2 regions of the Streptomyces sp. CA2R106 genome follow, and region 2 is predicted to be linked to the other one. Evidence: predicted binding sites of a transcription regulator. Region 2 holds the regulator's gene; the other holds the start of a gene.
What was found. The regulator HspR, encoded in region 2, represses chaperone genes until heat shock. The targets are predictions, from matches to a motif close to TTGAGNNNNNNNNNCTCAA.
Positions count from the first base shown of each region.

Region 1: the regulator HspR is predicted to act here: its motif matches at 4,587-4,605, upstream of lon (endopeptidase La).

Region 1 is NZ_JBAGKC010000008.1:134,942-141,421, forward strand. It holds gene WA788_RS14520 (protein phosphatase 2C domain-containing protein) at 1-339, shown strand, start outside; gene WA788_RS14525 (MarR family winged helix-turn-helix transcriptional regulator) at 433-936, opposite strand; gene WA788_RS14530 (lysozyme) at 1,135-2,019, shown strand; gene lon (endopeptidase La) at 2,141-4,564, opposite strand; gene WA788_RS14540 (class I SAM-dependent methyltransferase) at 4,776-5,714, opposite strand; gene WA788_RS14545 (spermidine synthase) at 5,862-6,480, shown strand, end outside.
Region 2 is NZ_JBAGKC010000021.1:70,652-77,131, reverse strand. It holds gene dnaK (molecular chaperone DnaK) at 1-1,731, shown strand, start outside; gene grpE (nucleotide exchange factor GrpE) at 1,728-2,432, shown strand; gene dnaJ (molecular chaperone DnaJ) at 2,474-3,670, shown strand; gene WA788_RS25245 (heat shock protein transcriptional repressor HspR) at 3,675-4,151, shown strand; gene WA788_RS25240 (FBP domain-containing protein) at 4,307-4,813, shown strand; gene WA788_RS25235 (hypothetical protein) at 4,824-5,405, opposite strand; gene WA788_RS25230 (thioredoxin family protein) at 5,402-5,962, opposite strand; gene WA788_RS25225 (pyridoxamine 5'-phosphate oxidase family protein) at 6,141-6,480, opposite strand, start outside.

The sequences.
Region 1 (6,480 bases), on a different contig from region 2:
GACGACCGGATCGACCGGCTGCGCGCGGCCGGGCTGCGGCTGGCGCCGCTGCGGAACCGGGAGGGCGGCTTCTTCACGGCCGCGGCGGACCCGGCGGTGGTGAAGCGCGCGGTGACCGGGCGGCTGCCGCGCGCGGACGTCACGGCGCTGGCCGCGCTGACCGACGGCGCCGCGCGCGCGGTGGAGTACTACGCGGTCGACGACTGGACGGGCACCTTCGCGCTGCTGCGCAAGTCCGGGCCGGAGCGGCTGTTCGCCCGGGTGCGGGCGCTGGAGGCGGAGCAGCCGCCGCCCGGCAAGCAGCATGACGACGCGACGGCCGTGCTGGTGGAGCTGTAGCCGCGGCGGTCAGCGGTAGCCGTGGCGGTCAGGTGCGGCCGCGGCGGTCCCGGCGGCCCGCACGGTCCGGGCCGCCGTGCAGGCGCGTCGGCGTCAGCCGTCCTGCGTCGCGTTGAGGCGGTGCAGCAGGCGGGCGAGTTCGGCGACGTCCCGCGGGTCCCACTCCGCGAGCTGCCCGAGGTAGCGCTCGCGGCGGGCGCGCCGCACCCGGGCGAAGCGCTCCCGGCCCTCGTCGGTCAGCCGCATCAGGTAGGCGCGGCCGTCGGCCGGGTCGGGCTCGCGGGTGACCAGCCCGAGCTCCTCCATCGCCCGCAGCTGGCGGCTCATCGTGGCCTTGCCCACGCCGAAGTACGCCGCCAGCTCGGTGGCCCGCTCGGGTTCGGCCTCGTCCAGCCGGACCAGCAGGCCGTACGCGGCGGCCTCCAGTCCGGGGTGCACCTCGCGGGCCACCTCGCCCGAGGCGGCCCGGGCCCGGCGGAAGAGGACGGTCAACTCCCGTTCGAGGGAGCCCGCCACGCTGTCGCCGGGCACCGGCTGCGGCTCGCCCGCACCGTCCGTTCCGCCCGCTTCGCCTGCGGCACGGTTCGCTTCGGTCACAGGAGCCCCGCTTTCAACGGCTGAAAGTTTGCTTCACCCACGGTGGTTTCCGCAGCACGCCAAGTATTTCGCAGGCGTAGACCAACGGCGGTTCCCGGCCCCTCTTTCCACGCGCGTAGCGTCCAACGTACCGTCAGATCTGTCATGACCACACCATGACGCTGCGAGTCCCCCGACCTGCCCCTCATGGAGGCACGCATGTCCCACGGAGTTCCCTCCGTCGTGCACGGCACCGGCTCGGCAAGAACCCGGCTGGCGGTCCTCGTCGGCCTGATCGTTTCGCTGCTCACCTTGGCGTTCACCGTCCCCGGCGCGGCCCATGCGGCGGCTGCGACCGGTACGGCGAAGAGCGCCGGCCACCTCACCCACCCGGAACTGGACTGGATGGGCTCCACCGTCCCCGCCCACGAGGGCTCGGACGCCGGCTCCGGTTCCGACACCGCGGTCCCGATGGCCACCCAGACGCCCGGCATGGACGTCTCCGGCTACCAGGGCAACGTCAACTGGACCACGGCCTGGGCGAACGGCGGCAAGTTCGCCTACGTCAAGGCGACCGAGAGCACCACCTACACCAACCCGTACTTCACCCAGCAGTACAACGGGTCCTACAACGTGGGCATGATCCGCGGGTCGTACCACTTCGCCACGCCGGACACCTCCGGCGGCGCGACGCAGGCGGACTACTTCATCGCGCACGGCGGTGGCTGGTCGGCCGACGGCAAGACCCTGCCGGGCGCGCTCGACATCGAGTACAACCCCTACGGCGCGACCTGCTACGGCCTGAGCCAGGCCAGCATGGTCAGCTGGATACACGCCTTCGCCAACGAGTACCACGCGAAGGAGGGGGTCTACCCGGTGATCTACTCGACCTACGACTGGTGGTCGACCTGCACCGGCAACAACAGCGGCTTCGCCACCACCAGCCCGTTCTGGATCGCGAAGTACTCCACCAGCGCGGGGACCCTGCCGGGCGGCTACACCTACTACACGTTCTGGCAGCACGCCGACAGCGGCACCTTCCCCGGTGACCAGGACTACTTCAACGGCGACACCACCCGCCTCAAGGCGCTCGCCCTGGGCTGACCGGGACCGCCCCGGGCCACCGGCCCGGACGCGGACGTTCCCCGCGCCCCTGAAGTGGCGGCTCCTTCGGCGGAAGGACGCCCACCACCACGGGGCGCGGGGAGCGGGGAGCGGCGGAGGCTCACGCCGCGAGCGGGACCTCCTCGGCGGAGGTGTCCGCGGCCGCCGGCTCGAGCGCCAGCTCGAGCACCTGGCGGACGTCGCCGACCGGGTGGACGTCGAGGGCCGCGAGGATCTCCGCGGGGACGTCGTCGAGGTCGGCCTCGTTCCGCTTCGGGATCACCACGGTGGTGATCCCGGCCCGGTGCGCGGCCAGCAGCTTCTGCTTGACCCCGCCGATCGGCAGCACCCGCCCGGTCAGGGACACCTCACCGGTCATGGCGACATCGGTGCGGACGCGGCGGCCGGACAGCAGGGACGCCAGCGCGGTCGTCATGGTGACACCCGCGCTCGGCCCGTCCTTCGGCACCGCCCCGGCCGGGACGTGCAGGTGTACGCCGCGGTCCTTCAGGTCGCCGACCGGCAGCTCCAGTTCCGCCCCGCGCGAGCGCAGGAAGGAGAGCGCGATCTGCGCGGACTCCTTCATCACGTCGCCGAGCTGGCCGGTGAGCTGGAGCCCGGACCCGCCGGTCTCCGGGTCCGCGAGCGACGCCTCGATGTACAGCACGTCGCCCCCGGCGCCGGTCACCGCGAGCCCGGTGGCCACACCCGGCACCGCGGTACGCCGCTCCTCCGGGTCCTGCGCGGCCTCCGGCACGTGGTGCGGCCGCCCGATCAGCGCCCGCAGGTCTCCGGCGCCGACCGTGAACGGCAGCTCGCGCTCGCCCAGTTCGTGCTGCGCCGCGATCTTCCGCAGCAGCCGCGCGACGGTCCGCTCCAGGTTCCGCACACCGGCCTCGCGGGTGTACTCCCCGGCCAGCCTGCGCAGCGCGTCCTCCTCGAGCCCGACCTCCTCGGCGTCCAGACCCGCGCGCTCCAACTGCCGGGGCAGCAGGTGGTCGCGGGCGATGACGACCTTCTCGTCCTCGGTGTAGCCGTCCAGCCGGACCAGTTCCATCCGGTCCAGCAGCGGCTCGGGGATGGCCTCCAGCACGTTGGCGGTGGCGAGGAACACCACGTCGGACAGGTCGAGTTCGACCTCCAGGTAGTGGTCCCGGAAGGTGTGGTTCTGCGCCGGGTCGAGGACTTCCAGCAGCGCGGCCGCCGGGTCGCCCCGGTAGTCCGAGCCGACCTTGTCGACCTCGTCGAGCAGCACCACCGGGTTCATCGACCCGGCCTCCTTGATCGCGCGCACGATCCGGCCCGGCAGCGCGCCGACGTACGTCCTGCGGTGGCCGCGGATCTCCGCCTCGTCGCGGACGCCGCCCAGCGCCACCCGGACGAACTTGCGGCCCATCGCGCGGGCCACGGACTCGCCCAGCGAGGTCTTGCCGACCCCGGGCGGCCCGACCAGCGCCAGCACCGCGCCGCCGCGGCGCCCGCCGACCACACCGAGGCCGCGGTCGGCCCGGCGCTTGCGGACCGCCAGGTACTCGGTGATGCGCTCCTTCACGTCGTCCAGACCCGCGTGGTCCGCGTCCAGCACGGCCCGCGCGCCCGCCACGTCGTACGTGTCCTCGGTGGTGCTGTTCCACGGCAGTTCGAGGACGGTGTCCAGCCAGGTGCGGATCCACGAGCCCTCCGGGGAGGCGTCCGAGGAGCGCTCCAGCTTCTCGACCTCCTTCAGGGCGGCCTCGCGGACCTTCTCGGGCAGGTCGGCGGACTCCACCCGGGCCCGGTAGTCGTCCGTTTCGTTGTCCGGGTCTCCGTTCAGCTCCGACAGCTCCTTGCGGACCGCCTCCAGCTGCTGGCGGAGCAGGAACTCGCGCTGCTGCTTCTCCATGCCCTCCTGGACGTCCTTGCGGATCGTCTCGGCGACGTCCTGCTCGGCGAGGTGGTCGCGCAGCCACTGCGTGGCGAGCTTCAGCCGGGCCACCGGGTCGGCGGTCTCCAGCAGCTCCACACGCTGCTCCACGCTCAGGAACGGCGAGTAGCCGGAGTTGTCGGCGAGCTGGCCGGCGTCGTCGATCTGCTGCACCCGGTCGACGACCTGCCAGGCGCCGCGCTTGCGCAGCCAGCTCGTGGCGAGGGCCTTGTACTCCTTCATCAGCTCCGCGACGGTGCCCGGCGCCTCCTGCGGCGCGGGCTCCTCCACCACGGTGCCCTCCACCCACAGCGCCGCGCCCGGGCCGGTCGTGCCGGCGCCGATCCGCACGCGCGAGCGGCCCTTGATGACGGCGCCGGGGTCGCCGTCGGAGAGGCGGCCGACCTGTTCGACCGTGCCGAGGGTGCCCACGGCGGCGTACCTGCCGTCGACCCGGGGGACGAGCAGGACCCGGGGCTTGCCGCTGCCGCGGCCCGCGTGGGCCGCCTGTGCGGCTTCCACCGCGGCCCGTACCTCCGTGTCCGTCAGGTCGAGCGGTACGACCATGCCGGGCAGGACGACCTCGCCGTCGAGGGGCAGTACGGGGAGGGTGAGGTTGGAACTCTTCGGCTCAAACGCCATGATCGCTCCCTATGCAAGCAAGTTGAGTACACCTCACTCAATGCAAGGGGCTTCGCCGATGTTCCCCGGTCCACGTTCGCCCTGAGCGATCAGGGCGCCCCCGTCCCCCGGAAGGGGGCGCCTCCTGTCCGCCCGGGACCTTGCGGCCGTACGTGGCCGGTCGCGCAGTTCCCCGCGCCCCTGACTTGCTCGGGTCCTTCCGGGGTCCGGGTTACCGCGCCCGCAGGAACGCGGAGGTCGAGACGCGCCCGAGAAGGACAAAACGGGTGGAGCCGGCGAGGTAGGCGTCGGCGCCCTGCTGGACGCCGGCCCACTTGTCGTCGCCGTAGTCGTCGAGGACGACGACCGCCCCGGGGGCGGCGATCTGCTCGGCCCACTGAAGGTCCTCGGCGACGCCCTGGGCGGAGTGGTCGCCGTCGATGACGATGACGCCGTACTCGCGGTCGGAGACGGCCGCGCGCACGTCCGGGTCGCCGGAGAACCCGACCTGGACCCGGGCCCGCTCCCCCGCCTTGCCGCCGAGCGCGAGGTTCGCCCGGACCACGTCGAGCCGTACCGGGGTGCCGGTCGGGTCGAGGCCCTCCAGCCCGCCGGGCTGGAGCTGGGTCCCGACCAGCGGGTCCACCACCGTCAGCTCGGGCTCGATCCCGGCGCGGTGCAGCATCCGCAGCATCGTGGCGGAGAACAGCCCGTACAGCGTGCCGATCTCCAGCACCTGCGCGTTGGGCGGGTCCAGCAGCGGCACCGCGGCGAGCTTGCCGCAGACGTTCTGGGTCGAGCCGGCCAGCCGGCCCACCGCCAGCGCCTCCAGCGCGATCACGTTGCGGAAGGCGATCGTGACGTTGCGCCGGGCCGCCTTCGGGTCCGCGCCGGTGGTCTCGGCGACCTGCGCCACCAGCTGGTCGATCTGCGCCGCGGTGGGCAGCCGCGGGCCGCTGCGGCCGGTCCGGTCGAAGAGCAGGCCGACCGCGTACTCCTGGCCGCGCAGCTCGTCGACCTGGCGCCGCAGCTTCTCCAGCTCCTTCACCTCCCGCCGCAGGGTGTCCATCTCCTTGCGCAACCGCGACACCGGACGCTGCACACGGCGGTCGACGAGGGAGGTCGCGGGACGCAGGAGCCGCTTGGCCACAGGGCTGTTGAGTATCGGCATGGGGCGGAACCTACGCCCCGGCTGTGCGGCCCGGACCAGCACCGGGCGCAGTTCACCGGAAGTCCTCCGGTACGGGAGTTGAACGCCCGGTGACCCGGCGGCCGACGGGCGGCCATGGAATTCCCCCGGGTACGCCAAAATGAGGTCATGTCTGCGACGAACACCGAGGAACCGGTGGTGCTGGACCGGCGCGACGGCCCGTACGGGGAGGCGGTGCTGCGGCGGCGGGGCCCGCACCTGGAGATCATCGCCAACGGCACCTTCCTGATGGACACCTCCGACGGCCGCTCGGAGCGGCTGCTGGTCGACGCGGCGCTGGCCGCGCTGCCGCCCGGCCGGGACGGCGCGAGCGTGCTGATCGGCGGGCTCGGCGTCGGGTTCTCGCTCGCGCACGCCGCCGCCCAGCCGCGCTGGGCGCGGATCGACGTCGTCGAGCGGGAGCGGGCGGTGATCGACTGGCACCGGGCCGGCCACTTCGCCGCGCACACCGGCGGCGCCCTCGACGACCCGCGGGTGCGGCTGGTCGAGGCGGACCTGCTGGCCTACCTGCGCACCGCGCCCGGCCCCGCGGCCGCGCCCGCCGCGGGCCCCGAACGCGGTTACGACGCGCTCTGCCTGGACATCGACAACGGGCCGGACTGGACAGTCACCGACAATAACGGCAGTCTCTACAGTCCCAGCGGGCTTGACGACTGCCGGGAGCTGCTCCGCCCCGGCGGTGTCCTGGCCGTGTGGTCGGCGCAGCCCTCGGCCGCCTTCGAGGCCG
Region 2 (6,480 bases):
CTCGTCGGCGAGGTGGCCAAGCGCCAGGCGGTCACCAACGTCGACAGGACCATCCGCTCCGTCAAGCGCCACATGGGCACCGACTGGCGGATCAACCTCGACGGCAAGGACTTCAACCCGCAGCAGATCTCCGCGTTCATCCTGCAGAAGCTGAAGCGGGACGCGGAGTCGTACCTGGGCGAGAAGGTCACCGACGCGGTGATCACCGTCCCCGCGTACTTCAACGACTCCGAGCGCCAGGCCACCAAGGAGGCCGGCGAGATCGCCGGCCTGAACGTGCTGCGCATCGTCAACGAGCCGACCGCGGCCGCACTGGCGTACGGCCTGGACAAGGACGACCAGACGATCCTCGTCTTCGACCTCGGCGGCGGCACCTTCGACGTGTCCCTGCTGGAGATCGGCGACGGCGTGGTGGAGGTCAAGGCCACCAACGGCGACAACCACCTCGGTGGTGACGACTGGGACCAGCGCGTCGTGGACTACCTGGTCAAGCAGTTCCAGTCCGGCCACGGCGTGGACCTGGGCAAGGACAAGATGGCGCTCCAGCGGCTGCGCGAGGCCGCGGAGAAGGCCAAGATCGAGCTGTCCTCCTCGACGGAGACCTCGATCAACCTGCCCTACATCACGGCCTCCGCCGAGGGCCCGCTGCACCTGGACGAGAAGCTCACCCGGGCGCAGTTCCAGCAGCTCACCTCCGACCTGCTGGAGCGCTGCAAGACCCCGTTCCACAACGTGATCAAGGACGCCGGCATCCAGCTGTCCGAGATCGACCACGTGGTCCTGGTCGGCGGCTCGACCCGGATGCCCGCCGTCGCGGACCTGGTGCGCGAGCTGACCGGCGGTAAGGAGGCCAACAAGGGCGTCAACCCGGACGAGGTCGTCGCCATCGGCGCGTCCCTCCAGGCCGGCGTCCTGAAGGGCGAGGTCAAGGACGTCCTGCTGCTCGATGTCACCCCGCTGTCCCTCGGCATCGAGACCAAGGGCGGCATCATGACCAAGCTGATCGAGCGGAACACCACGATCCCGACCAAGCGCTCGGAGATCTTCACCACCGCCGAGGACAACCAGCCGTCGGTGCAGATCCAGGTCTACCAGGGCGAGCGCGAGATCGCGGCGTACAACAAGAAGCTCGGCATGTTCGAGCTGACCGGTCTGCCGCCGGCCCCGCGCGGGATGCCCCAGATCGAGGTCACCTTCGACATCGACGCCAACGGCATCATGCACGTGGGCGCGAAGGACCTCGGCACCGGCAAGGAGCAGCGGATGACCGTCACGGGCGGCTCCTCGCTGCCCAAGGACGAGGTCGACCGGATGCGCCAGGAGGCCGAGCAGTACGCGGACGAGGACCACAAGCGCCGCGAGGCCGCCGAGACCCGCAACCAGGGTGAGCAGCTCGTCTACCAGACCGAGAAGTTCATCGCGGACAACAAGGACAAGCTCCCGGAGGACGTGAAGTCCGAGGTCGAGACCGCGGTCGCCGACCTGAAGGAGAAGCTGAAGAACGAGTCGTCCGACGACAGCAACACCGCGGCGATCCGCGAGGCCACCGAGAAGGTCGCGGCCACCAGCCAGAAGCTCGGCCAGGCGCTGTACGCCAACGCGCAGGCCGAGGGCGGCGCGGCCCCCGGTGCCGACGCGGGCGCGCCCGGTGACTCGGCCCAGGCCGCGGACGACGACGTCGTGGACGCCGAGATCGTCGACGACGAGGGCAAGAGGGATGGTGCCGCGTGACGGAGGAGCCGAAGGGCTTCGAGGAGCCCGACGTCCCCTCCGACGCCGCCGAGGAGCCGGCCGCCGGCAAGGCGGGCAAGTCCGGCTCGGGCAACGGGACCGCCGGTAAGGCGGGCCCGTCGTCCGGGGGCGGGGACGACGCGACCTCCCAGGAGCTGACGGCCGTCAAGGCGCAGTTGGACCAGGTGCGCACCGCGCTCGGCGAGCGCACCGCCGACCTCCAGCGCCTCCAGGCCGAGTACCAGAACTACCGCCGCCGGGTGGAGCGGGACCGCGTCGCCGTCAAGGAGGTCGCGGTCGCCAACCTGCTGACCGAACTGCTCCCGGTGCTCGACGACATCGGCCGGGCACGGGAGCACGGCGAACTGGTGGGCGGCTTCAAGTCGGTCGCCGAGTCGCTGGAGACGGTCGCCGCGAAGCTGGGCCTCCAGCAGTTCGGCAAGGAGGGCGAGGCATTCGACCCGCTGGTGCACGAGGCGCTGATGCACAGCTATTCGCCTGACGTCACGCAGACGACATGCGTGCAGATCCTCCAGCCGGGGTACCGGATCGGGGAGCGCAATCTGCGACCCGCCCGGGTCGCGGTGGCCGAACCCCAGCCGGGCACGCACGGCAAGGACGAGCAGTCCGAGCCGGGCGAGGCCGAGTCGGCCGACCGCAAGGCGGACGACGAGGAGACCGGTGGTCCGTCCGAGGGCTGACGACGGGCGCGGGACGTGGACGGAGAGGAGGGACGCCGAGGATGAGCATCAGTAGGGACCTGTTGGAGAAGGACCTGTACAAGGTCCTCGGCGTCCCCAAGGACGCCACCGACGCCGAGATCAAGAAGGCGTACCGGAAGCTGGCCCGGGAGTTCCACCCCGACGCCAACAAGAACGACGCCACGGCCGAGGAGCGCTTCAAGGAGATCTCCGAGGCCAACGACGTCCTGTCCGACACCAAGCGCCGCAAGGAGTACGACGAGGGCCGCGCGCTGTTCGGCAACGGCGGCATGCGGCCCGGCCCCGGCGCGGGCGGCACCGGCGGGTTCAACTTCGACCTGGGCGACCTCTTCGGCGGTGCCCAGGGACCCGGCGGCACCACGACCGGCGGCCAGGGCGGCGGCTTCGGCGGCGGTCTCGGCGACGTGTTCGGCGGCCTGTTCAACCGGGGCGGCGGCGGCACCCGTGTGCAGCCGCGGCGCGGCCAGGACATCGAGTCCGAGGTGACGCTCAGCTTCACCGAGGCCGTCGACGGGGCCACGGTCCCGCTACGGATGTCCTCGCAGGCGCCCTGCAAGGCGTGCTCCGGCACCGGCGACAAGAACGGCACCCCCCGGGTGTGCCCGACCTGCGTCGGCACCGGGCAGGTCTCCCGCGGCGGCGGTGGCGGCTTCTCGCTGACCGACCCGTGTGTGGACTGCAAGGGCCGCGGCCTGATCGCGGAGAACCCCTGCGAGGTCTGCCACGGCAGCGGCCGGGCGAAGAGCTCGCGCACCATGCAGGTGCGCATCCCGGCGGGCGTCACCGACGGGCAGCGGATCAGGCTGCGCGGCAAGGGCGCCCCCGGTGAGCGCGGCGGACCGGCCGGCGACCTGTACGTGGTCGTGCACGTCGGCCGGCACCCGGTCTTCGGCCGCAAGGACGCGAACCTGACGGTCACGGTCCCGGTGAGCTTCACCGAGGCCGCGCTCGGCGGGGAGATCAAGGTGCCCACCCTGGGCGGGCCGCCGGTCACCCTGAAGCTGCCGGCCGGCACGCCGAACGGCCGGACGCTGCGGGCCCGCGGCAAGGGCGCGGTGCGCAAGGACGGGTCGCGCGGCGACCTGCTCGTCACCGTCGAGGTGGCGGTGCCCGCGCAGACCGAGGGCAAGGCGCTGGACGCACTGGAGTCGTACCGAGAGGCGACCGCGGACATCGACCCGCGGGCGGAGCTGTTCAAGGCCGCGAAGGGAGCGTGAACGGATGGGCATCGACGGCGGCGGGGCTCCCGGGCCCCGCATGGGACGTGGCCGCAATCCGTACCAGTTGACGGAGGAGTCACCGGTCTACGTGATCTCGGTGGCGGCCGAGCTGTCCGGGCTGCATCCGCAGACCCTGCGGCAGTACGACCGCCTCGGCCTGGTCTCGCCGGACCGGGCGGCCGGGCGCGGGCGGCGCTACTCCGCCCGCGACATCGAGCAGTTGCGGGAGGTGCAGCGGCTCTCGCAGGACGAGGGCATCAACCTCGCCGGCATCAAGCGGATCATCGAACTGGAGAACCAGGTCGCCGCGCTCCAGGCCCGGGTCGCCGAACTCTCCGCCGCCGTCGACGGCGCAGCCGCCGTCATCCAGCAGCGCGAAGCAGCGGTGCACGCCTCCTACCGGCGCGACCTGGTGCCGTACCAGGACGTGCAGCACACGAGCGCGCTCGTGGTGTGGCGCCCCAAGCGGGACGTCTGACCGGGCTGTTCACGCCGGGCTGTTCACGCAGCACACACGGTCCCCGCGCCCTCCCGAGGGTCGCGGGGATCTCGTGCGTCGGCCCGCCGTGCGGCCGGCGGGCCGCCGGTAAATGCGGCGACAGCGGCGCCGGGCGCTTGTTAGCTTCGGTCGTCATGGACCCACTTGGCGAGGCGCAGATCCGGGACTCCTTCGTGAACTGCTCGAAGGGGGAGGCGAAGCGCGTCCGGCTGCCGCGGGACCTCGCGGAGGTGCCGTGGGACGACCTGGACTTCTTCGGCTGGCGCGACCCGGGCGCGCCCGACCGCGCCTACCTGGTGACCGCGGGCGAGCAGCCGGTCGGCGTCACCCTGCGGGTGGCCCCCGGCGCGCGCCGCAACCTGATGCGCAGCAGCCTGTGCTCGGTCTGCCTGACCGGCCACTCCGGCGGCGGCGTCGACCTGCTGGCCGCGCCGCTGGCCGGCCCGGCCGGCCGGCAGGGCAACACCGTGGGCATCTACATGTGCGCCGACCTGGCCTGCTCCCTCTACGTCCGGGGCAAGAAGACCTCCGTACTGGCCAAGCGGATGGACGAGACCCTCACCCTGGCCGAGCAGATCGACCGCACCCTGCGCAACCTCGACGGCTTCCTCACCAAGATCACCGCTCCCCAGCCGCACTGACCGCCTGGCGTCAGCGCGGCGGAACGGCCAGCGTCACCGGGTGCGCCCGGACCGGCGCGAGGCAGGCGCCGTCGGTGGAGCAGGCTCCGTAGGTGAGCAGGACCCGCGCGGAGGCCGATCCGTCGGCGCTGCCCGCGAGCCGCGTGGCCAGGCTCAGGGTCACCGGCCCGTCGGGGTAGACCGGGAGCGCCAGGTCGAGGCCGGCGGGGCGCACCTCGTGCGGGGCGACGGAGGACGTCACCGGGCCGGTCGCGGTGAGCGGCGCGCCGACCGTCAGGCGGGTCGGGATGCCGAGACCGTCGACCCCGTCGTCGGGCAGCGTGAGGCTGTAGAGGTGGAAGCCCTTCTGCCGCGGGCTGAGGGTGGCGCGCACCGCCACCGTGTCCGCGCCCGACCGTTCGAGCGTGACGGCGACGTCCACCCCGCCCGCGGTGAAGGACGCCCGCGTACGCGTCGGCGCCGCGTGTGGCGAACCGCCGTGGCCGCCCTGGCCACCCTGTCCGCCCTGGCCGCAGCCGACCGTGCAGAGCAGCAGGGCGACGGCGGTGGAGCGGACGGCGTTCCTTCGTACGGCGGCCGGGGCCCTTCTCACGCCCACGTCTTCAGGAAGGCGTCGACCTGGCTCTCCGGCATACTGCGGGCGTTGGAGAACTGGCCCTGGTTGGTGGCCGTCTCGGTGGTGCCGTGCCGGTCCACCACGGCGAGCGCCGGAATGCCGCTGGAGTCGAGGTCGACGTAGCGCGCGGCGAGCGACAGGTTGTGGTCGAACTGGCCGACGTCGACCCGCACCACGTGGTACTTGGCCAGCAGGGCGGCCGTCGCCGGCTCGGTGAAGGTGCGGCCGAGCACCACGCAGTCCGGGCACCAGTCCGCGCCGAAGTCGATCAGTACGGGTCGGCCGTCCTTGGCCGAGGCGTGCTCGGCAGCGGTCACGTCCGCCGCCGCGTCCCGCGTGGGGTCGTAGCCTTCCGGCGACGCCGTGGCGGGCGTCGTCGCGGCAGGCGCCATCGTCGGGGTCGTCGCCGTCGGAGTGCTGCTCGTGGCGGCGGGCTTCGTAGTCGGCGCGGACGCGTCGGACGACGCTCCGTCCGAGGCTCCGCAGCCCGCGAGGAGCAGCGTCACCGCCGCGGCGCCCCCCGCCGCCAGCATCCGCGTTCCCGTGCTGACCGCGGTACGTCTCCGCGCGTCACGGCGCGCTCGTCCCCACATCGCCAACTGCCCCCCAGCTCGACCGAGTCAGCGCACTGTAGCAGGCGCCGCACCCCGCGTGAGCGCGTGTTCGCGCAGGTGGGGGCGGGCGTGGGGCCGGGTGGTCGGGGAGTGCGGGTCAGGCGTTGCCCATGGCGCGGGTGAGGGCGATCTCGATGACGACGCGGTCGGGGTTGGGGGCGGGGGTGCGGTCGTAGCGCTCGGCGTAGCGGCGGACGGCGTCGGCGACGCGCTCGGGGTCGGTGGAGACGGTCGCGAGGCCCTCCAGGGTGGCCCAGCGGCCGCGGTCGGCCTGGCAGACCGCCACCCGGGCGCCCGCGGGTCCGGCGGCCCGTACGTTGGCGGCCTTGCGGCTGCGGGTGTTGGTGATCACCCGGGCGAGCCCCGCGTCGGGGTCGTAGGTGACGCCGACCGGGACGACGTGCGGGGAGCCGTCGGGGCGCGTGGTGGTCAGCGTG